2 linked regions of the Methylibium petroleiphilum PM1 genome follow. The protein of the gene in region 1 interacts with the protein of each later gene in a pairwise test. Links are inferred from orthologs where the notes say so. Each region holds a gene or a part of one and is shown on either strand. Other genes may lie near its edges.

What was found.
Region 2: the proteins of ftsH (region 1) and hflC interact in binary tests that used the Escherichia coli proteins (3 or more experiments, as listed by UniProt). The link is inferred for Methylibium petroleiphilum PM1 from one-to-one orthologs.

What each region holds. Positions count from the first base shown.
Region 1 is NC_008825.1:1,362,351-1,373,113, forward strand. Bases 2,438-5,334 are described here. They hold ftsH (ATP-dependent zinc metalloprotease FtsH), read left to right. Parts: upstream 2,438-2,873; coding sequence 2,874-4,796; downstream 4,797-5,334. Other genes in these bases: MPE_RS06370 (RlmE family RNA methyltransferase), read left to right, coding at 2,438-2,696; folP (dihydropteroate synthase), read left to right, coding at 4,879-5,334. In the rest of the region: transcription elongation factor GreA, read left to right, coding at 1-329; MPE_RS06355 (DUF4149 domain-containing protein), read left to right, coding at 326-784; MPE_RS06360 (DUF502 domain-containing protein), read left to right, coding at 852-1,529; MPE_RS06365 (YhbY family RNA-binding protein), read right to left, coding at 1,531-2,001; more of MPE_RS06370, read left to right, coding at 2,022-2,437; more of folP, read left to right, coding at 5,335-5,715; glmM (phosphoglucosamine mutase), read left to right, coding at 5,759-7,132; MPE_RS06390 (fasciclin domain-containing protein), read right to left, coding at 7,176-7,661; phosphate ABC transporter substrate-binding protein PstS, read left to right, coding at 7,881-8,921; phosphate ABC transporter permease PstC, read left to right, coding at 9,051-10,028; phosphate ABC transporter permease PstA, read left to right, coding at 10,025-10,763. UniProt on the Escherichia coli protein: Acts as a processive, ATP-dependent zinc metallopeptidase for both cytoplasmic and membrane proteins. Plays a role in the quality control of integral membrane proteins.
Region 2 is NC_008825.1:2,128,549-2,139,347, forward strand. What follows is about bases 164-3,096. They hold hflC (protease modulator HflC), read right to left. Parts: upstream 2,109-3,096; coding sequence 1,218-2,108; downstream 164-1,217. Other genes in these bases: MPE_RS10025 (ATP phosphoribosyltransferase regulatory subunit), read right to left, coding at 164-913; MPE_RS10030 (DUF2065 domain-containing protein), read right to left, coding at 994-1,182; hflK (FtsH protease activity modulator HflK), read right to left, coding at 2,123-3,096. Outside these bases: more of MPE_RS10025, read right to left, coding at 1-163; more of hflK, read right to left, coding at 3,097-3,430; GTPase HflX, read right to left, coding at 3,427-4,671; RNA chaperone Hfq, read right to left, coding at 4,742-4,987; ribosome biogenesis GTPase Der, read right to left, coding at 5,059-6,399; outer membrane protein assembly factor BamB, read right to left, coding at 6,417-7,526; MPE_RS10065 (YfgM family protein), read right to left, coding at 7,526-8,212; hisS (histidine--tRNA ligase), read right to left, coding at 8,262-9,593; ispG (flavodoxin-dependent (E)-4-hydroxy-3-methylbut-2-enyl-diphosphate synthase), read right to left, coding at 9,671-10,799.

The sequences.
Region 1 (10,763 bases):
CCGCCAAGGACAAGCAGGGCTTCATCGAGGGACGCATCCTCGAGATCGAAAGCAAGATGGCGGCGGCACAGATCATCGATCCTGCGATGCTGGACGCTGGCGGGCGGGTGGTGTTCGGCGCGACGGTCGAGCTGGAGGAGGAGAGCTCGGGCGACAGCGTCACGTACCAGATCGTCGGTGACGACGAGGCCGACCTGAAGCAGGGGCTGATCTCGGTCAGCTCGCCGATCGCGCGCGCGATGATCGGCAAGGAAGCCGGCGACGTGGCGGAGTTCCAGGCGCCCGGCGGCACGCGCCGCTACGAGATCGTCGAGGTCCGCTACCTGTGAGCGGCGCCAGCCTGGTGGCCGTGCCTGAACGGCTGCGGCGCCTGATCCCCGGCCTGTGGTTCGGCGTGTTGCTGGCCATTGCCCTCATCGCCGCCCCCAGCCTGTTCAGCTTGCTGGACCGGCCGTCGGCCGGGCGGGTGGCGGCGCGGCTGTTCGCGCTCGAGGCCCAGCTCAGCCTGGCGCTGTGCGTGCTGCTCGGGTTGCTGGAGCGCCTGCGGGCCGGCCGCCGCGCGAAGGCCGGGCAGGGCTCGCCGGTCAGCGCCGAACTGCTGCTGCTGCTGGGTGTGCTGTTCTGCACCGTGCTCGGCCACTACGCGCTGCAGCCGATGATGGAGGCCGCACGCGCCGGGGAGGGGCGCTGGTCGTTCGGCGCGCTGCACGGCGTGTCGACGACCCTCTACGCCGTGAAGAGCCTGTTGGTCGCTACATTGGCCTGGCGGGCGGCACGGGGCTGACGTCCCGGTTCGGTGCTTCCGCAGCGTGCGGAGGCCGATTGTTTACCGCCCCGAGGAGAGTCGCTTCATGACGTCCATGCCGCCGCCGCTGAAACGGACGCTGACGAGCATCTTCCTCGCCGGCTTGCTGGCTGCGCTGCCATTGGCTGCCACGCTTCTGGTCATCGTGTGGGTGCTGCGCCTGCTGTTCGCCTATGTCGGGCCGGGCAGCTTCATCGGTCAGCGACTGGTGGCGCTGGGCCTGGGCGGCGGCAGCTCCGAGGTGCTGGGCTACCTGATCGGCGTTGCCCTGGTGCTGGCGGCGATCTTCGCGCTCGGTGTCGTGGTCCAGACGCGCCTGCGCGGCTGGCTGGCACGCAGCGTCGACGCGCTGATCCAGCGCATTCCGGTCGTGCGCAGCATTTACGGCATCACCCAGCGCTTCGTCGAACTGCTGTCGCCGCGCGGGGCCGACGGCGGCGGGCTTCAGTCGATGCGGCCGGTCTGGTGCCACTTCGGCGGACCGGGCGGCGTGGCGGTGCTGGGCCTGCTGTCGGCCGCCGAGACCATCGACCTGGGCGGTGCGCCTTACCACGCAGTGCTGGTGCCGACCGCCCCGGTGCCGGTCGGCGGCGGGTTGCTCTACGTGCCGCAGGCGTGGATCACGCCGGCCGAGATCGGCATCGACGCGCTGACGAGCATCTACGTTTCCATGGGCGTCACCTCGGCCCAGTACCTGCCGCAGACGCCGGCAGACGGCCGATGACTCAGTCGCCCAGTTTCTTCTTGCTTGGCAGCCGCTCCTTGGCCCGCTTGACGATGCCGCCGGAGGTGATGCGCTGGTTGCCCAGCACGGTGAGCTTCTTCACCTGGGCACGGTGGTTGCCGCTCTTGGAGAACTTCAGGATCTTCACCACCCGCGGGCCGGCCTGGCGGTGTTCGTCCGGCGTCTTTTCCTTCGGCTCGACCGGGCGCCACAGCACCAGCAGCTTGCCGATGTGCTGGACGGGCGCCGCGCCGAGCTGTTCGCACAGCGTGGCGAAGATCGTTTCGCGGGTCTCGCGTTCGTCGGAGAACACGCGTACCTTGATCAGGCCGTGGGCCTTCAGCGCGGCGTCTGCCTCCTTGGTGACGGCGGGAGTCAGACCCTCGCCGCCGATCATCACGACCGGATCGAGGTGGTGCGCATCGGCACGGTGGGCCTTGCGCTCGGCAGGCGTGAGTTGAATGGCAGGCATCCCCGTATTATCGACGCGACATGAAAGTCAAAACCAAGAGCAAGAAGGTCAACAAGGCGTGGCTCAACGATCACATCAACGATCCCTACGTCAAGCTGGCCCAGAAGGAGGGCTACCGGGCCCGTGCCGCCTACAAGCTCAAGGAGATCGATGAGGCGCTGGGGCTGATCAAGCCGGGCCAGGTCGTCGTCGACCTCGGCGCGGCACCCGGCGCCTGGAGCCAGTACCTGCGCCGCAGGTTCGCACCCAAAGAGGCCGGCACCGGCGGCGCCGCGGCCGGTGCACTGAACGGCCGCATCATTGCACTCGACCTCCTGGATTTCGAGCCGATCGAGGGCGTGCAGTTCATCCAGGGCGATTTCCACGATGAGGCGGTGCTTGCGGAATTGAGCGCCGCGATCGGCGGGCGCGGCGTCGACGTGGTCGTGTCGGACATGGCGCCGAACCTCTCTGGCATCGCCTCCTCAGATTCCGCGCGCATCGCGCTGCTGGTGGAGCTGGCGGTCGAATTCGCCGAAACCCACCTCCATCCGCACGGCGCGCTGGTCTGCAAGGTGTTCCACGGCAGCGGCCACAGCCAGCTGGTCGAGCTGTTCAAGAAGCGTTTCCGGGTCGTGAAACCGATCAAGCCCAAGGCATCTCGTGACAAGTCGTCGGAAACCTTTCTGGTCGGCATCGGTCTCAAATCGAGGTGAAACCGGCGGAAATTCCCGCGAATCCAGGCCTTGACCTATCGCAGCCGATGACAAAGCCGATCGGCGTCCCGGGGTTGACTGGACTAAACTCGGCCCCATATCCCGCGAGAGTGAGACATATCCCGTGCAGCAAGTGAGTGACGCCCATTTCGGGCAGGATTCGGTGAAGGAGCCGCGGTGAACAATCAATGGTTCTCGAAGGTCGCTGTCTGGCTGGTGATCGCCCTGGTGCTGTTCACCGTGTTCAAGCAGTTCGACCGCACGGCGGCCGCGGGCGGGCAGATCGGCTATTCCGACTTCCTCGAAGAGGTGCGCAGCAAGCGCATCTCGACCGTTACCCTGCAGGAGAGCGGCAACGGTGCGACGGAGATCCGGGCGGCCACCACCGATGGCAAGACGCTGCGCACCACCGCCACTTACCTTGATCGGGGGCTGGTCGGAGACCTGATCAACAACGGCGTCAAGTTCGACGTCAAGCCGCGGGAGGAGCCGTCGATCCTGATGAGCATCCTGCTCAGCTGGGGCCCGATGTTGCTGCTGATCGGCGTGTGGATCTATTTCATGCGACAGATGCAGGGCGGCGGCAAGGGCGGCGCCTTCAGTTTCGGCAAGTCCAAGGCGAGGATGCTGGACGAAGCCAACAACTCCACCACGTTTGCCGACGTTGCCGGCTGTGACGAAGCGAAAGAGGAAGTCAAGGAGTTGGTCGACTTCCTGAAGGACCCGCAGAAGTTCCAGAAGCTCGGTGGGCGCATCCCGCGCGGCGTGTTGCTGGTCGGCCCGCCAGGCACCGGCAAGACCCTGCTCGCCAAGGCGATCGCCGGCGAGGCGAAGGTGCCGTTCTTCTCGATCTCGGGTTCCGACTTCGTCGAGATGTTCGTCGGTGTCGGCGCGGCGCGTGTGCGCGACATGTTCGAGCAGGCCAAGAAGAGCGCGCCCTGCATCATCTTCGTCGATGAAATCGACGCGGTCGGGCGCCACCGCGGCGCTGGCCTGGGCGGCGGCAACGACGAACGCGAGCAAACGCTGAATCAGATGTTGGTCGAGATGGACGGCTTCGAGACCAACCTCGGCGTCATCGTGATGGCGGCCACCAACCGGCCCGACATCCTGGATCCGGCTCTGCTGCGTCCGGGCCGTTTCGACCGCCAGGTCTACGTGACGCTGCCCGACGTGCGGGGCCGCGAGCAGATCCTGAACGTGCACATGCGCAAGGTGCCGATCGGCCAGGACATCCGCGCTGACATCCTGGCGCGCGGCACGCCGGGCTTCTCGGGCGCCGACCTGGCTAACCTGGTCAACGAAGCGGCGCTGTTCGCCGCGCGGCGCAGCGCCCGCGTCGTCGAGATGGCCGACTTCGAGAAGGCCAAGGACAAGATCATGATGGGCCCCGAGCGCAAGTCCATGGTCATGCCCGAGGAGGAGCGCCGCAACACCGCCTACCACGAGGCTGGCCACGCACTGGTGGCGCGTCTGATGCCCAAGACCGACCCGGTGCACAAGGTCACCGTGATTCCGCGTGGTCGCGCGCTGGGCGTGACCATGCAGTTGCCGGAGACCGACCGCTACAGCATGGACAAGGAGCGCATGCTGAGCACGATCTCGGTGCTGTTCGGCGGCCGCATCGCCGAAGAGGTGTTCATGAACCAGATGACCACCGGCGCCAGCAACGACTTCGAGCGCGCGACCCAGATCGCCCGCGACATGGTGATGCGCTACGGCATGACCGACGAACTGGGCCCGATGGTCTACTCCGAGAACGAAGGCGAGGTCTTCCTCGGTCGCTCGGTCACGAAGACGACCAACATGTCCGAAGAGACGATGCGCAAGGTCGACTCGGTGATCCGCCGCATCATCGACGAGCAGTACACCACCGCCCGCAAGCTCATCGAGGACAACCAGGACAAGATGCACGCGATGGCGAAGGCGCTGCTGGAATGGGAAACCATCGACGCAGAGCAGATCGACGACATCATGGGCGGCAAGCCGCCGCGGCCGCCGAAGGACTGGACGCCCAGTAGCGCGGCCGGCGTGAACGGCGGCAGCGGTAACGGCGGCACGCCGGCCGTCAGCACCGACGGTGCTCCGGCCGCGGTCTGACGTTCCGCTCGTTTGTCGATCGCGCAACGGGGCTTCGGCCCCGTTTGCTTTGAGCGGATCTCTTTTCCCCACTGACCCCACGATGTTCTGGCAGACCACGCGATTCCGCATCGATCTCGTCGCCCCGCGCGTCATGGGCATCGTCAATGTCACGCCGGACTCCTTCTCCGATGGCGGGCTGCATGGGGGCGCCGCCGGGGCGCTGGCCCACTGCGAGCAGTTGCTGAAGGACGGCGCCGACATCCTCGACATTGGTGGCGAATCGACCCGCCCGGGCGCGGAGCCGGTGCCGCTGCAGGACGAACTGGCACGCGTGCTGCCGGTGCTGCGCGGCGCGATGGCGCTCGGCGTGCCTGTGTCGCTAGACAGCTACAAGCCCGAGGTGATGCGCGCCGCGCTCGACCTCGGTGTGGACATCGTCAACGACATCAAGGCGCTGCGCGAACCCGGGGCGCTGGACGTGGTGGCGGCGCACGCGAACTGCGGTGTCTGCCTGATGCACATGCGCGGCGACCAGCCGAAGACCATGCAGGACGGCGATCCGCAGTACGACGACGTGGTGACCGAGGTGCGCTCCTTCCTGCGGGCGCGCGTCGAAGCGCTGCGAGCGCGGGGCGTCGACGACGCCCGGATCACGCTCGACCCGGGCATCGGCTTCGGCAAGCGCACCGAGCACAACGTGGCGCTGCTGGTCCGTCAGCAAGAGCTGCTGGGCCTGGGGCTGCCGCTGCTGGCGGGCTGGTCGCGCAAGGGCGTGCTGGGCCGGCTGACCGGCCGCGAGATCGGCGACCGCCTGGTGCCCAGCGTCGCGGCGGCGCTCGCCTCGGTGCAGCGCGGGGCGCGCATCGTGCGCGTGCACGACGTGGCCGCCACCGTCGATGCGTTGAAAGTGTGGCGGGCTGCCGGTCTTTGCCCGTGAGCGCAGGATTCGCCTCGCCGGGCGCCCGGCACAATGGCACCCCATGAGCAGAACCTATTTCGGCACCGACGGCATCCGTGGCGCCGTCGGCCAAGCGCCGATCACGCCCGACTTCGTGTTGCGCCTCGGTCATGCGGTCGGTCGGGTGCTGAAATCGCAACAGACCTCCCCGGCGTCGCGGCCCACGGTGCTGATCGGCAAGGACACGCGCATCTCGGGCTACATGCTGGAGTCGGCCCTGGAGGCGGGCTTCGCCTCGGCGGGCGTGGACGTGCTGCTGACCGGCCCGCTGCCCACGCCCGGCGTCGCCTACCTCACGCGGGCGCTGCGACTCAGCCTGGGCGTCGTCATCAGCGCCTCGCACAACCCCTATGGCGACAACGGCATCAAGTTCTTCTCTGCCAAGGGCGAAAAGCTGCCCGACAGCTGGGAGCAGCAGGTCGAGGCGACCGTCGAGGAGGCGGCACAGTGGGTCGACTCCAGCGGTCTGGGCAAGGCACGCCGGCTCGACGATGCACAGGGCCGCTACATCGAGTTCTGCAAGAGCACGGTGGCCGGTGAACTGAGCTTGAAGGGCCTGAAGCTCGTGGTGGACGGCGCCCACGGCGCGGCCTACCAGGTGGCGCCCGCGGTGTTCCACGAACTCGGTGCCGAGGTGATCTCCATCGGTTGCAACCCGAACGGGCTCAACATCAACGACGGCTTCGGGGCCACCCATCCCGAGGCGCTGGTGAGCGCCGTGCAGGCCCATCAGGCCGACTACGGCATCGCGCTCGATGGCGATGCCGACCGACTGCAACTGGTCGATGCCACGGGCCGTCTCTACAACGGCGACGAACTGCTGTACCTGATGACGCTCGACCGACTCGCGGCCGAGCCGTCGGAAGACGCTGCGCCGTCGCGCGTCGGCGTGCCCGGCGTGGTCGGGACGCTGATGACCAATCTCGCGGTGGAGCAGGCCCTCGCGGCGCGTGGCGTCGCATTCGTGCGCGCCAAGGTCGGGGACCGCTACGTGCTCGAGGAATTGCTGGCGCGCGGCTGGCAGCTCGGCGGCGAGGGCTCGGGTCATCTGATCGCGCTGGACAAGCACACCACCGGCGACGGGCTCGTCAGCGCATTGCAGGTGCTGCAGGCGGTGGTGCGCAGCGGGCGCACCCTGGCGCAACTGCTGGAGGGGTTGACGCTGTTTCCGCAGGTGCTGCTCAACGTCCGGCTGCAGCCGGGTCAGGACTGGAAGGCCAGCGCCGCGCTCGCCGAGGCGCAGCGCGAGTCGCTGGCCGAACTGGGCGAGCGCGGCCGCATCCTGATCCGGCCGTCCGGCACCGAGCCGCTGCTGCGCGTGATGGTCGAGGCCAGCGACGCAGCCCTGGCGCAACGCTGCGCCCAGCGCATGGCCGACGCGGTGCGCCGAGCTTGATCCGACGTGCGCGGGCCGCCTTGGCTCGGGCACGCCGCCCACGTCACTTCTTGACCGGCGGGATCAGCACCTTGTCGATCACATGCACCACGCCGTTGCTGGCGAGCACGTCGCTCTGGGTCACCAGCGCTTCATCGACCGTCACGAAGGTTCCGGCCTTTGCTACCGCCAGGTTGGCGCCTTGCGCGGTCTTCAGGTTGCCCGGTTGCACGTCGGCCGCCAGCACCTTGCCCGGGGCCACGTGGAACAGCAGCACCGCCTTGAGCTGTTCCTTGTCCTTGCTCAGGGCATCCAGGGTCTTGGCCGGCACGGCCTTGAAGGCGTCGTCGGTCGGTGCGAACACGGTGTAGGGGCCGGTGCCGTTCAGTGTCTCGGCGAGGCCCGCCTCGGCGATCAGCTTGTTCAGGGTCGACAGCGACGGCGTTGCGGCGGCGGTGCCGGCGATCGTCTTCGGCGCTGGGGTCGAAGCGCAGCCGGCCAGGGCCAGCCAGGCGGCCGAGGTAGCAAGCAGCAGGGTGCGTTTGTTCATGGAAGCTCCTGTTTCTGTGAAGGGGCGGCGGAGGCTCAAGCCCACCAAGCCGATCGCCGCGGAGCATAGAAGTCGATCGTGACACTCCGGTGACGAATCGGCGAGGGCGCTGTCACGAAAAAGTCCAGGCCCGCCACTGTCGGCGGCGCGTCATGGCTCTGTCACAAAGCCCACCTAGAGTGCGGCCCATCGATCCACCAAGCTTCGAAAGGGCTGCTCATGAACGTTTCTCTCCTCCGCTCCACCCTCGCGGCGGTCGCGCTGATCGCCGTGGCCGGCACTGCCTCGGCGCAGGACATCACCGGCGCCGGCGCCTCCTTCCCGGCCCCGGTCTATTCGAAGTGGGCCGATGCGTACAACAAGGCCACCGGCGCGCGCCTCAACTACCAGTCGATCGGTTCGGGCGGCGGGATCAAGCAGATCAAGGCCAAGACGGTCGATTTCGGTGCGTCCGATGCGCCGCTGAAGGACGAAGAGCTGGCCAAGGACGGCATGGTGCAGTTCCCGACCGTGATCGGCGGCGTGGTCCCGGTCGTCAACATCAAGGGCATCGCCCCAGGCCAGATGAAGCTGACCGGCCAGGTGCTGGGTGACATCTATCTGGGGAAGATCACCAAGTGGAACGACCCCGCGATCGCCGCGCTCAACGCCGGCGTGACGCTGCCCGATGCCTCGATCGCCGCGGTGCGCCGCGCCGACGGTTCGGGCACCACCTTCCTGTTCACGAACTACCTGTCCAAGGTCAACGCGGAATGGAAGACCAAGGTCGGTGAAGGCACCGCGGTCAACTGGCCGACCGGCGCTGGCGGCAAGGGCAACGAGGGCGTGTCGGCTTTCGTGCAGCGTCTGCCGAACTCGATCGGCTATGTCGAGTACGCGTACGCCAAGCAGAACAAGATGTCGCACGTGATGCTGAAGAACAGGGACGGCCAGTTCGTCGGTCCGGACGAAGACAACTTCAAGGCCGCCGCCGCCGGCGCGGAATGGGCGAAGAGCTTCTACCAGGTCCTGACCGAGCAGCCGGGCAAGGAAGCCTGGCCGATCACCGGCGCGACCTTCATCCTGATGCACAAGTCTCAGGACAAGCCCGAGAGTGCCTCCAACGCGCTGAAGTTCTTCGAGTGGGCCTACAGCAGCGGCGACAAGATGGCGGCCGACCTCGACTACGTTCCGATGCCCGACACCGTCAAGACGATGATCCGCAAGCTGTGGGCGGACAACATCAAGGACGCCTCCGGCAAGGCCGTCGCCTACAAGTGACCTGCCACGCCGACCCTGGGAGGGGTCGGTTCGAGGGGAGGCGCGCATGCGCCTCCCTGTTGCTGCAACGAAGGAGGAGGCGACGTGGCCGCTACACTGCCTGCAACCCCGTACCCCGATCAAGACAAGATGGAACGATCCGACCCGCAGGATCGGCCGCCGGTCGTGCGCAAGGCGGCGCCCTGGGCCGACACCGTGTTCTCGGTGCTCGCGCACGCGGCCGCCATCCTGACCCTCGGCCTGCTGGTCGGCATCATCGTGTCGCTGATCATCGGCGCCGGACCGGCCATCCAGGAATACGGCCTGAGTTTCCTGTGGCGCAGCGAATGGGATCCCGTCCAGAACCAGTATGGCGGGCTGGTGATGATCTACGGCACCGTGATGACCTCGTTCATCGCGTTGCTGATCGGCGTGCCGGTGAGCTTCGGCATCGCGCTGTTCCTGACCGAACTCTCGCCCGGCTGGCTGAAGCGGCCGCTGGGCGTGGCGATCGAACTGCTGGCCGCCGTGCCGTCGATCGTCTACGGCATGTGGGGCCTGCTGGTGTTCGCCCCCATCCTGTCCACCTACGTGCAGCAGCCGCTGCAGGGCGCCTTCGATGGCGTGCCGGTGCTGGGCACGCTGTTCAGCGGCCCGCCGGTGGGCATCGGCATCCTGTCGGCCGGGATCATCCTGGCGATCATGATCATTCCCTTCATCGCCTCGGTGATGCGCGACGTGTTCGAGGTCACGCCGCCGATGCTCAAGGAGTCGGCCTACGGTCTCGGCTCCACCACCTGGGAGGTGGTGTCGAAGGTCGTGCTGCCGTACACCAAGACCGGCGTCATCGGCGGGATCATGCTGGGGCTGGGCCGTGCGCTGGGCGAGACGATGGCGGTCACCTTCGTCATCGGCAACTTCAACCAGCTCAATTCGTTGTCGCTGTTTGAGGCGGCGAACAGCATCACCTCGGCCCTGGCCAACGAGTTCGCCGAGGCCGGCGAGGGCCTGCACCAGGCGTCGCTGATCTACCTGGGCCTGGTCCTGTTCTTCATCACCTTCGTGGTGCTGGCCTGTTCGAAGCTGCTGCTGGCGCAGCTCAAGAAGGGTGAAGGGAGCCGCTCATGAGCAGCATTGCAAGTCCTTCCGCTGCCGCGCTGCAGGCCTCGCGGCTGAACAAGCACGCCAGCCGCAAGCGCATCAACGCGATCGCGCTGGTGCTGTCGCTGGCCGCCATGTCCTTCGGCGTGTTCTGGCTGATCTGGATCCTGATCGAGACGGTGCGTCTGGGCGTCGGCGGTCTTGCGCTGTCGCTGTTCACGGAGATGACGCCGCCGCCGCAGGCCGAGTCCGGCGGCCTGGCCAACGCGATCTTCGGTTCTTTGCTGATGGTGTCCTTGGCCACGGCGGTCGGCACGCCGGTCGGCGTGCTGGCCGGGGTCTACCTGGCCGAGTACGGCCAGAAGACCTGGCTGGGCAGCGTCACGCGCTTTATCAATGACATCCTGCTGTCGGCGCCCTCGATCGTGATCGGCCTGTTCATCTACGCCGTCGTCGTGGCGCAGATGAAGACCTTTTCGGGCCTGGCCGGCGTCATGGCGCTCGCGCTGATCGTGATCCCGGTGGTGATCCGCACCACCGAGAACATGCTGAGCCTCATCCCGAACTCGCTGCGCGAGGCAGCGTATGCGCTGGGCACGCCGAAGTGGAAGGTCATCATGACCGTGACGTTGAAATCGGCTCGCGCTGGCGTGATGACGGGCGTGCTGCTCGCCATTGCCCGCATCGCCGGCGAAACCGCGCCGCTGCTGTTCACCGCGCTGTCCAATCAGTTCTGGACCACCGACCTGAACCAGCCGATGG
Region 2 (10,799 bases), 760 kb from region 1 along the record:
TGCGGCCGAACACCGCACCGACCTCGTCGTAGCGCCCGCCGCGCACCAGCGAGTCGCTGGACCCGGCGCCGTAGACGGCAAAGCGCGCGCCGCTGTAGTAGGCGTAGCCGCTCAGGTCGGCAAGGTCGAAGCCGACCCGCACGTCGGGATGCGCGATCGCGGCGTGCGCGGCCAGGCGTCGCAGGTCGGCCAGCGCGGCCGTGATCAGTGGACGCTGAGGCAGCCGCGCTGCCGCGATGTCGAGCACCTCTCCATCGCCGTACAGCGAGGTCAGTGCCTGCAGCCCCTGCCGCACCTCGGCGGCGAATCCGCTGCCAAGCGCCTGCAGCGCCGTGCCGTCCTTGGCAGCGAGCGCCGCGTACACCTCGTTCAGACGCGCGGGGTCGCAAGCGACACCGGCCAGCAGACCGCGCACGATACGCGCGTCGGCCAAGTCGAGCACCAGGCCCGGGACACCCGCGGCACGCAAGCTGTCGAGCGCCAGATCCTGTACCTCGAGATCGGCCTCGAGTCCGGCATGACCGTAGAGTTCGGCGCCGAACTGCAGCGGTTCCCGGCTACCGTGCAGTCCGGCCGGCCGCGTGTGCGCCACCGGGCCGCAGTAGCACAGGCGCGTGATGCCATCGCGATTGAGCAGGTGCGCGTCGATGCGCGCCACCTGGGGCGTGGTGTCGGCACGCAGACCCAGCGTGCGGCCGCTCAGTTGATCGACCAGCTTGAAGGTCCGTAAATCCAGTTCGTGCCCGGTGCCCGTCAGCAGCGACTCGAGGTGCTCGAGCAAGGGCGGCATCACCAGTTCGTAGCCGTAGACGCGGGCCGCGTCCAGCACGGTGCGCCGCAATTCCTCGATGCGCCGCGCCTCGGAGGGCAGCACATCGGCAATGTGCTCGGGCAGCAGCCAAGCAGAGGTCATGAAAAGCCTGCGGGGTTAAAACCGCATTGTACCGGCGCCCCCAGCAGCATTCGCGCGCGATTGACCTGCGCGAACGGTGATCAGCCTGCCAAAACCAGCAGCACCACCAGCCCGCCCAGCATGCTGCTCAAGCCAAGAAAACGCAGTTGCCCGTCGCTCAGCCGCGTGGCCTGCTCGAACACCCGGCGCCAGCGCTGCGGACTCAGGAAAGGCAGCAGCCCCTCGAAGACCAGCATCAGCGCCAGCGCGCTGAACAGCGTGTCCCACATGCCGGCTCCTGCGGCAACGCGCCGTCAGCCCGGACTCACCTGGCACGGGAGGAGGATGGCCCGCCCTCACCTCGCATCGCGCGGAAGAACTCGCTCTCGGGCTCGACCACCATCACGTCGGTCTTGCTGCGAAAGCTCGCCCGATAGGCCTCGAGACTGCGATAGAACTGCGCGAACTGCGGGTCGCGACCGAAGGCCTCGGCATACAGGGCCGAAGCCTTGGCATCGCCGTCACCCTTGACCTTCTGTGCATCCCGATAGGCCTCGGCGACAATGACCTCGCGCTGCCGATCGGCGTCGGCACGCACCTGCTCGCCTTCGGCCTGGCCGGTGGAGCGGGTCTCGTTGGCGACGCGCTTGCGCTCCGACTCCATGCGGCGGTAGACGGCCTCGGTGATGTTGGCGACGAAGTCGACCCGCTTGATCCGCACGTCGACCACCTCGATGCCGAAGCTCGTGGCGTCGTCCGACAACCGCCGCAGCACGCCCTGCATGACCTTGTCGCGCTCGGTCGAGAGCACCTGGCGCACACTGACCTTGGTGACCTCCTCGTTCAGCGCGGCCTGGACGATCGGTGCCAGCCGCGCCTCGACATTGCGCGCATCGATGCCGCTGTTGCGGATGAATTGTCGCGGGTCCTTGATGCGCCACTTCACCAGCCAGTCGATCACCAGACTGGTCTTCTCGGCGGTGAACACCGGCCGCGTTTCAGGGCTGTCGAGGCTCTGGATGCGGCGGTCGAGGAAGACCACGTTCTGGAACGGCGGGGGCAGCTTGAACTTCAACCCCGGCTGGGCAATGACTTCCTTGATCTCGCCCAGCGCATACAGCACGGCGAACTGCCGCTGGTCGACGACGAACAGCGTGCTCGAGGCAATCATCAATGCGAGCAGAGCGCTCGCCACGATCAGACCGATGCGATTCATTCTTGTTGTTCTCCTCAACGGCTTTCGCGCTCACGCGAACGCTGGTTGTCGCGCGATCGCACATCGTTCTGTGACGTGCCGGTGCTTTCGGTGGTCGGCAGCGCGGGCGCAGGTGCGGCCGCGGCGGTCGCCCCGGCCGATTGCATCAGCTTGTCGAGCGGCAGGTACAGCAGGTTAGAGCCGGTGCGCGACTCGATCATGATCTTGCTGACGTTGGAGTACACCTCTCGCATCGTGTCCACATAGAGGCGATCGCGCGTGACGGCCGGCGCCTTCTGGTACTCCGTCAGCACCTGCTTGAAGCGCGATGCATCGCCCTCGGCCTGCGCGATCACGCGCGCCTTGTAGCCCTCGGCCTCCTCGCGCAGGCGCGAGGCCGTGCCCTGCGCCTTCGGGATCACGTCGTTGGCGTAGGCCTGGCCTTCGTTCTTGAAGCGCGAGCGGTCGGCGCCGGCCTTCACGGCATCGTCGAACGCCGCCTGCACCTGCTCGGGCGGCGCCACACTCTGCACGTTGACGTTGGAAATCAGGATGCCGGTCTTCAGACGATCGAGCTGCGCCTGGATGGACTTGACGAGGTCGGTCGCGATGGCATCGCGCTGCTCGTACAGCACCGAGTCCATGTTGCTGCGACCGACGATCTCGCGCACCGCGGATTCGGAGGCCAACACCACCGCCTCGTCCGCATTGCGGTTCTCGAACAGGTAGTCCTTCGAATCCTTCAGGCGGTACTGCACCGTGAAGCGGATGTCGACGATGTTCTCGTCCTGGGTCAGCATCGACGAGTCCCTCAGCCCGGTGGCCTGCACCACCGAATTGCGCCCGACCTCGACCGACCGCAACTGCGTCACGTTCACCACCTCTGCCGACTGGAACGGGTATGGGAAACGCCACTGGAAGCCGGCTTCGACCGTGTGGCTGTATCGGCCGAAGGACATCACGACGCCCTGCTGCCCTTCCTGCACGATGAAGAAGCCGCTGCCCAGCCAGATCAGCGCCACGACCGCGCCGATCAAGCCGATGCCGATACCGGCGCTGCGCAGGTCCGGCGGTGGCGAGCTGGCGCCACCGCCGTCGGGCTGCGGACTGTTCCCACCCCCTTTGCCACCGAACAGGCCGCTCAGGCGACGATTGAAGTCGCGCCAAAGCTCGTCGAGATCGGGCGGGCCGTCATTGCGGCCGCCGGTCGCCAGCAGCCGCTCCCCACGCGCGCGCCAGACGGCGCGGCGCACGGCGCCGGACCACAGCAGCGCCAGGGCCTCGACCAGGAGTGCGGGGCGTCCCCGCGGGCGCGCTGCGCCTGCATCGTTATAGGTATTCATGCGTGTCGTTGGAGCAAGACGGAGGCGGGAATGGGATCGTGATCGGAGGGCGCGGCGTCGGCGACGTCGCGCACCGGCGCGTCGGAGACCGAGGCACCGGGCGCGCCCGCCTCGCCACCGTCGGCGAGCAGCGCCTCGCTCACCAGCGCCCGCAGCTCGGCGAGCCCCACACCGCGCAAGGCACTGACGAAGACGCGCGGGATGCGGCGTCCGCCGTCGAGTTCGAGCCGATCCACCAGCACGCGAGGCCGCTGCTCCTCGTCGAGCTGGTCGAGCTTGTTGTAGACCAGGATCTGGGGAATACCGGCCGCGTCGATCTCCGCGAGCACGCGCTCCACCTCGACCCGCTGCTCGGCCAGCACCGGGCTCGAAGCGTCGACCACATGCAGCAGCAGATCGGCATCGGCAGCCTCCTGCAGCGTGGCGGCGAAGGCCTTGACCAGCGTGTGCGGCAGATCGCGGATGAAGCCCACGGTGTCCGACAGACTGACCGAGCGCTGCGCGTCCTCGAGATAGAGCTGCCGCGTGGTGGTGTCGAGCGTCGCGAACAGTTGGTCGGCGGCGTAGCTGCGGGCCTTGACCAGCGCGTTGAACAGCGTGGACTTGCCGGCATTGGTGTAGCCGATCAGCGAGACGCGGAAGGTGCCGGCGCGCTCGCGCGAGCGCCGTTGCGTGCCGCGCTGGCGCTTCACCTTGTCGAGCCTCGCCTTGAGCGCCTTGATGCGCTCGCCGATCATGCGGCGATCGAGTTCGATCTGGCGTTCGCCCGGACCGCCACGATGACCCACGCCGCCGCGCTGGCGCTCGAGGTGGGTCCACCGGCGCACCAGTCGGTTGCTGAGGTACTGCAGCTGCGCGAGCTCGACTTGCAGCTTGCCTTCGTGGCTCTGAGCGCGCGCGGCGAAGATCTCGAGGATCAGGCCGGTTCGGTCGAGCACCTCGACGCCAAGATGGCGCTCCAGGTTGCGCTGCTGCGTCGGGGACAAGGCCTGATCGAAGATCACGCACTGGCCGCCGCTTTCGGCCACCAGCGCCTTCAGCTCGTCGGCCTTGCCCGAACCGAGGAACAGTGCGGCGTCGGGCGCCTTGCGGCGAGCGATCAGGCGCGCCACCGGCGTGTCGCCGGCCGACTCGGCCAGCAGCGCCAGTTCGTCGAGGGTGGCGTCGAAGGAGGCGCCGGCGCCGAGGTCGACACCGACCAGCACCGCCCTGGCCTCGTTGACGGCGGTGGACGCGCTCAAGCTGAAACCACCAGGGTCTGGCGGCAGGCGGTCAGGCGACGAGACGGATGCCGGGAGTCCATCGAGCCGTTCAGCCCGCCGACTCCGGCGCGTCGTTGGCCTGGAAATTCACGGCCCGGCCGGGCACGACGGTGGAAATCGCGTGCTTGTAGACCATCTGGGTCACGGTGTTGCGCAACAAGACCACGTACTGGTCGAAGGACTCGATGTGCCCCTGCAGCTTGATGCCGTTCACGAGGTAGATCGAGACCGGAACGTGCTCCTTGCGAAGCAGGTTCAGGAACGGGTCTTGTAGGAGTTGCCCTTTGTTGCTCACGATATCGTCCGTGTTGTGAAGCTGTTGGAGGATGGAAGGTATCACAGGCTCCAGCCGGCGACGCCCTCAGACTACGAGTCCTTCTCCGCGAAGGGGTTCCGTGACGATTTCATCTCGATGCGCATCGGCGTGCCGCTGAGCTGGAAGTGGCAGCGGAAACGCCCCTCCAGGAAGCGCTTGTAGGCGTCTGTCACATGCTCCAGCGAGTTGCCGTGGATCACGATCACCGGCGGGTTCTGCCCGCCTTGGTGGGCGTAGCGCAGCTTGGGCCGGAAGGCGCCGGCGCGCTTGGGCTGCTGGAACTGCACCGCCTCCAGCAGCACCCGCGTCAGCACCGGCGTGGCGAGCTTCTTGGTGGCCGAGGCCCACGCGTCGGCGATCGCCTTCCACACCGGCCCCAGGCCCTGGCGCTTGATGGCGGAGATGTGCAGCACCGGCGCGAACTTCAGGAACGCCAACCGCTGCTCGATGGAGCGCTGCAGCAGTTCGCGCTGGTAGCTGTCGACCGCGTCCCACTTGTTCACCGCCAGCACCACGGCACGGCCGGAATCGAGGATATAGCCGGCGATGTGGGCGTCCTGGTCAGTCACCCCCTGGGTCGCGTCGAGCAACAGCAGCACGACATTCGCGTCGGCGATCGCCTGCAGCGTCTTGACGACCGAGAACTTCTCGATCGACTCGAACACCTTGCCCTTGCGACGCAGGCCGGCAGTGTCGATCAACTCGAACTTCTGGCCATTGCGCTCGAACGGAACGCTGATGGCGTCGCGTGTGGTGCCGGGCAGGTCGAAGGCCACCAGCCGCTCTTCACCGAGCCAGGTGTTGATCAACGTCGACTTGCCCACGTTCGGGCGACCCGCTACCGCCAGGCGGATCGGCCGTTCGGGGTCGTCGAGCGCGAGATCGTCGGGCTCGTCGAACGCAAAGTCCTCCAGCGCCGCCGTCAGCAGGCTGCGGATGCCCTGCCCGTGTGCCGACGACACCGCCAGCGGCTCGCCCATGCCGAGCTCGTAGAACTCGGCCAGCTGGATGCCTTCCAGCATGCCCTCGGCCTTGTTGGCAGCGAGCAGCACCTTCTTGCCGGCAGTGCGCAGGTAGCGTGCGATGTCATGGTCCTGCCCGGTGACGCCGGCGCGGACGTCGACCACGAAGATGACCACGTCGGACTCCGCCACCGCCTGGCGCGTCTGCTTGGCCATCTCCTTGTAGATGCCGCTCTCGGCCGTGGGCTCGAAGCCGCCGGTGTCGACGACGATGAACTCGCGTTCGCCGAGCCGCCCATCACCGTAATGGCGGTCGCGGGTCAGGCCGGCGAAGTCGGCCACGATCGCGTCGCGGCTCTTCGTCAGACGGTTGAACAGCGTCGACTTGCCGACGTTGGGGCGCCCCACGAGCGCCAGGACGGGTTTCATTCAGGTTCCGATCGCACTCACTCGGGCCGGAACGCGAACACCGTGCCGCGGCGGGTCACCGCGACGATGGTGGTGCCGACCTTCACCGGGGCACCGATGATGGGCTGCCCGTCGGTGGGCAGGCGCAACAGCGGCTGGCCGTTGTCGCGATCGAGGAAGTGCACCTGGCCCTCGAAATCTCCAAACACCAGCGTCGGACCCACCACCAACGGTGAACTGAGGCCGCGGTGGAGCATGCGCTCCGAGGTCCATGCGACTTCGCCGCTGGCGCGCTTCCAGGCGGTAATGCGGTCGGTGGCATCGGCCGAGAACACCAGTTGCTCGTCGGCCGCCACGCCCTGGGTCCCGCCGGTGGTCTTGGCCCAGCCGAGGGTGCCCCGTTCGACGTTGACGCAACCGACCGCGGCCTGGAAGCCGCGCACGCAGACCGCGTCGCCGACGCGCGCCGCCGGCCCGACGAGGTCGGCCAGCCGTTCGACCTCGTTGGTGCCGCGCGGCGACGCGACGGTGGTGTCCCAGCGCACGCTGCCGCGCAGCGGGTCGAGCCCGGCGAGGCGCGGACCCTGGCCGACCACCAGCGTGTCCTTCCACGGCAGCAGCACACCGGGCTGCAGCAGCGTCAACGGATCGCCGGGGCGCTGCTGGACCCACAGCTTGCGGCCATCCAGTACGTCGAAGGCCTGAACGCTGCGGTCGATGCCGAGCACGAAGACGCGCTCGCCCGCCACCAGCGGCGGCGTCACGACACGGGTGGTCAGGCGCGTGCGCCACAGCGGCTTTCCGCTGTCGAGCACGACCAGCTCGTTGCCGGTGGTCACGACGCTGGCGTAGCGCCCGTCGCTGCCCACCCCGGCGCTGAGCTTGCCATCGGCATCGCCGCGCCAGAGCTCGCGGCCGGTGTCCGCCGCCAGGGCGACGACGCGACCATCGGAACTGGCCAGCACCACGGCACCGGCGCCGGTGGCGATGCGCAGGGGAAAGTCCACACTGCCCAGGCCCTGCGTCCACACCTGCCGGCCGGCGATCTGCGCCTTGAGCGGCTCGAGTGGCGTCGGCTTGGGCTTCTCGGGCCCGCTGGAGCAGGCGGCCAGGCCGGCAACGAGCAGCGCGGCGGCAAGGCGGCGCATCACTTCGACGCTCCCGTCGCAGCCGCTGAGGCCGCCGCAGCGGGCGCCTCAGCGGCGCCCAGCGCGGTTAGCTTGGCCTCGACCAGCCGACGGTAGTCGAGCGTCGGCGGCATCGCATCGAACGCGGCCTGATAGGCGGTACGCGCCTCGGCGGGCTTGCCCTGCGCCGTGAGGATGTCGCCGCGGCGATCGGCCGCCAGCCCTGCAAAGGACTGCGGAGGATCGGTCGGCAGTGCCTTGAGCGCCTCGTCGTACTTCTTCTCGTCGAGCAGTACGCCGGCCAGGCGCAGGCGCGCCAGCACCGCGTACTCCTTGTCGCTCGCATTGCCGATCACCCATTCCAGGCTGGCCCGCGCCGCGTCGTTCTGGCCCTTCTCGAACTGCGCCTTCGCCGCCAGCAGGCCGGCCTGTCCAGCGAACGCCGTCGAGCCGTAGCGATCCTTCATGTCGGAGAACACGCGGGCGGCCTTGTCGGTGTCGCCGGCGATCACGGCCTTGTCGAGTTCGTCGAACAGCACGCTGGCCTTCACGGATCGGTCTCGCTGCATCCACTGCCAGCCGTTGAACGCGGCGAAACCGCCGAGCGCAATGATCAGGACCCAGGTGATCAGGTTGCCGTACTGCTTCCAGAAGTGCTTGATCGAGTCGAGCTGTTCTTGTTCTTGGAGGTCGAGATGGGTGGCCATGCGGATGCTTTGTGAGAGGCTGCGCGGCGTGCGGGGCGCGAAGCCGGGATTATGAACGGAGCAATTCGCCGGCCCAGGCCGCCGGATCGTCCAGCGGGCGCAGCACCTGGGTGGCCGCGCCCTCTCCGGCACGCAGCGGCTTGAGCGCCACCATGCCCTGCGCCAGCTCGTCGGCGCCGAAGACCAGCGCATGGCGGGCGCCGCTGGCGTCGGCCTTCTTGAACTGCGACTTCATGCTGGCCGGCCCGTCCTTGCCGGCGGGATGCAGGACGACGCTGGCGCCGTGGGCGCGCAGGGCCTCGATCAGCACCATCGCCGTCGGCAGCGCAGCAGCGGCAGGCAACACCGCATAGGCGTCCGGCAGCCGCGGCGGCGTCACGACGCCCACCGCGTCCAGCAGCAGCAACAGGCGCTCGATCCCCAGGCCCCAGCCGACGCCTGGCGCCGGCTTGCCGCCGAGCTGCTCGATCAGGCTGTCGTAACGGCCACCGCCTCCGACCGTCAGGGGCGCGCCCATGCGATCGGTGACCCACTCGAACACGGTGAGGTTGTAGTAGTCCATGCCGCGCACCAGCCGCGGGTTGATGCGGTAGGGCAGACCGGCGGCATCCAGCACCGCACGCACGGCATCGAAATGCGCCAGTGAGGCCTCGCCGAGGAAGTCGATGAGCCGGGGCGCCGCATCCACCACAGCCTGCATCACCGGCGTCTTGGTGTCGAGGATTCGCAGCGGGTTGCTGTGCAGGCGGCGCTTCGCGTCATCGTCCAGCAGGTCGGCGTGCGCCTCCAGGTGCGCGATCAGCGCCGCCCGGTGGGCACGCCGCTCTTCGGGCTGCCCCAGGCTGTTGATCTCCAGCCACAGATCACGGCCTTCGATCAGCCCGAGCTCGCGCCACAGCGCGCGGCACATCAGGATCAGCTCGGCATCGACGTCCGGGCCATGAAAGCCCAGCGCCTCGGCGCCGGCCTGATGGAACTGGCGGTAGCGGCCCTTCTGCGGGCGCTCGTGGCGGAACATCGCGCCCAGGTAGTAGAGGCGTTTGCCGCCCTCGTACAGCAGCGAATGCTCGGTCACCGCCCGCACCACGCCGGCCGTGCCTTCCGGGCGCAGCGTGAGTTGGTCGCCGTTCATGTTGTCGGTGAAGGAGTACATCTCCTTCTCGACGATGTCGGTCACCTCGCCGAGCCCGCGCACGAACAGCGCCGTCGGTTCGACGATCGGTGTGCGGACCGCGGCATAGCCGTAACGCTGCATCACGCGGCGCACCGCGTCCTCGAACCATTCCCAGCGTGCCGATTCGGGCGGCAGCAGGTCGTTCATGCCCTTGACCGCACGCAGCGGCGAAGTCTCCGTCTTGGCGGCTTTCTGTTGTTCTGCCATGGTCGATGCCCACAAGGATTCAGGCCGGCCGCGGCCGGTTCGCTGGGCACACCCGGGGGGTGCGCCGGCTCGCCGCGTCAATGCGCGGCGGTGATGCTGCCGTAACGGCGCTCGATGTAGTGCTCGACGACGTTCTGGAACTCGCGCGCGATGCCCTCGCCGCGCAAGGTCATCGCCTTCTCGCCATCGATGAACACCGGCGCGGCAGGCGCCTCGCCGGTGCCGGGCAGGCTGATGCCGATATCGGCATGCTTGCTCTCGCCAGGCCCGTTGACGATGCAGCCCATCACCGCCACCTTCATGTTCTCCACGCCCGGGTAACGCGCCTTCCAGACCGGCATCTGTGCCCGCAGGAAGTCGTCGATCTGCTTGGCCAGCTCCTGGAAGGTGGTGCTGGTGGTGCGGCCGCAGCCCGGGCAGGCGGTGACGCTGGGATTGAAGGCACGCAGGCCGAGCGACTGCAGGATCTCGAGCGCCACCACCACCTCCTGCGTGCGGGCCTCGCCCGGCTGCGGCGTGAGGCTGACGCGGATGGTGTCGCCGATGCCGTCCTGCAGCAGCATCGCCAGCGCCGCGGTCGACGCCACGGTGCCCTTGGTGCCCATGCCGGCTTCGGTGAGCCCGAGGTGCAGCGGGTAATCGCAGCGTCGCGCCAGTGCGCGGTAGACGCTCACGAGGTCCTGCACGCCGCTGACCTTGCAGCTGATGAGGATCTGGGACGGGTCCATGCCCAGCTCGCGCGCATATGCGGCCGACTGCAGCGCCGAGCTGATCAGCGCGTGGTACATCACCTGCTTCGCGTCCCAGGGCCGGGCGCGGGCGGCGTTCTCGTCCATCAAAGCCGCCAGCAGTTCCTGATCGAGGCTGCCCCAGTTGACGCCGATACGCACAGGCTTGTCGTGGCGCATCGCGGCCTCGATCATCATCGCGAACTGCCGGTCGCGCTTGTCGCCCTTGCCCACGTTGCCGGGATTGATGCGGTACTTCGACAGCGCGGCCGCGCAGTCCGGGAACTCGGTCAGCAGGCGGTGGCCGTTGTAGTGGAAATCGCCGATCAGCGGCACCGAGATGCCCATGCGGTCTAGCTGCTCGCGCACGTGCGGCACGGCCTGCGCCGCCTCCGGCGTGTTGACCGTGATGCGCACCAACTCCGAGCCCGCCAACGCCAGCTCCTTGACCTGGATCGCAGTCTCGATCGCATTCACC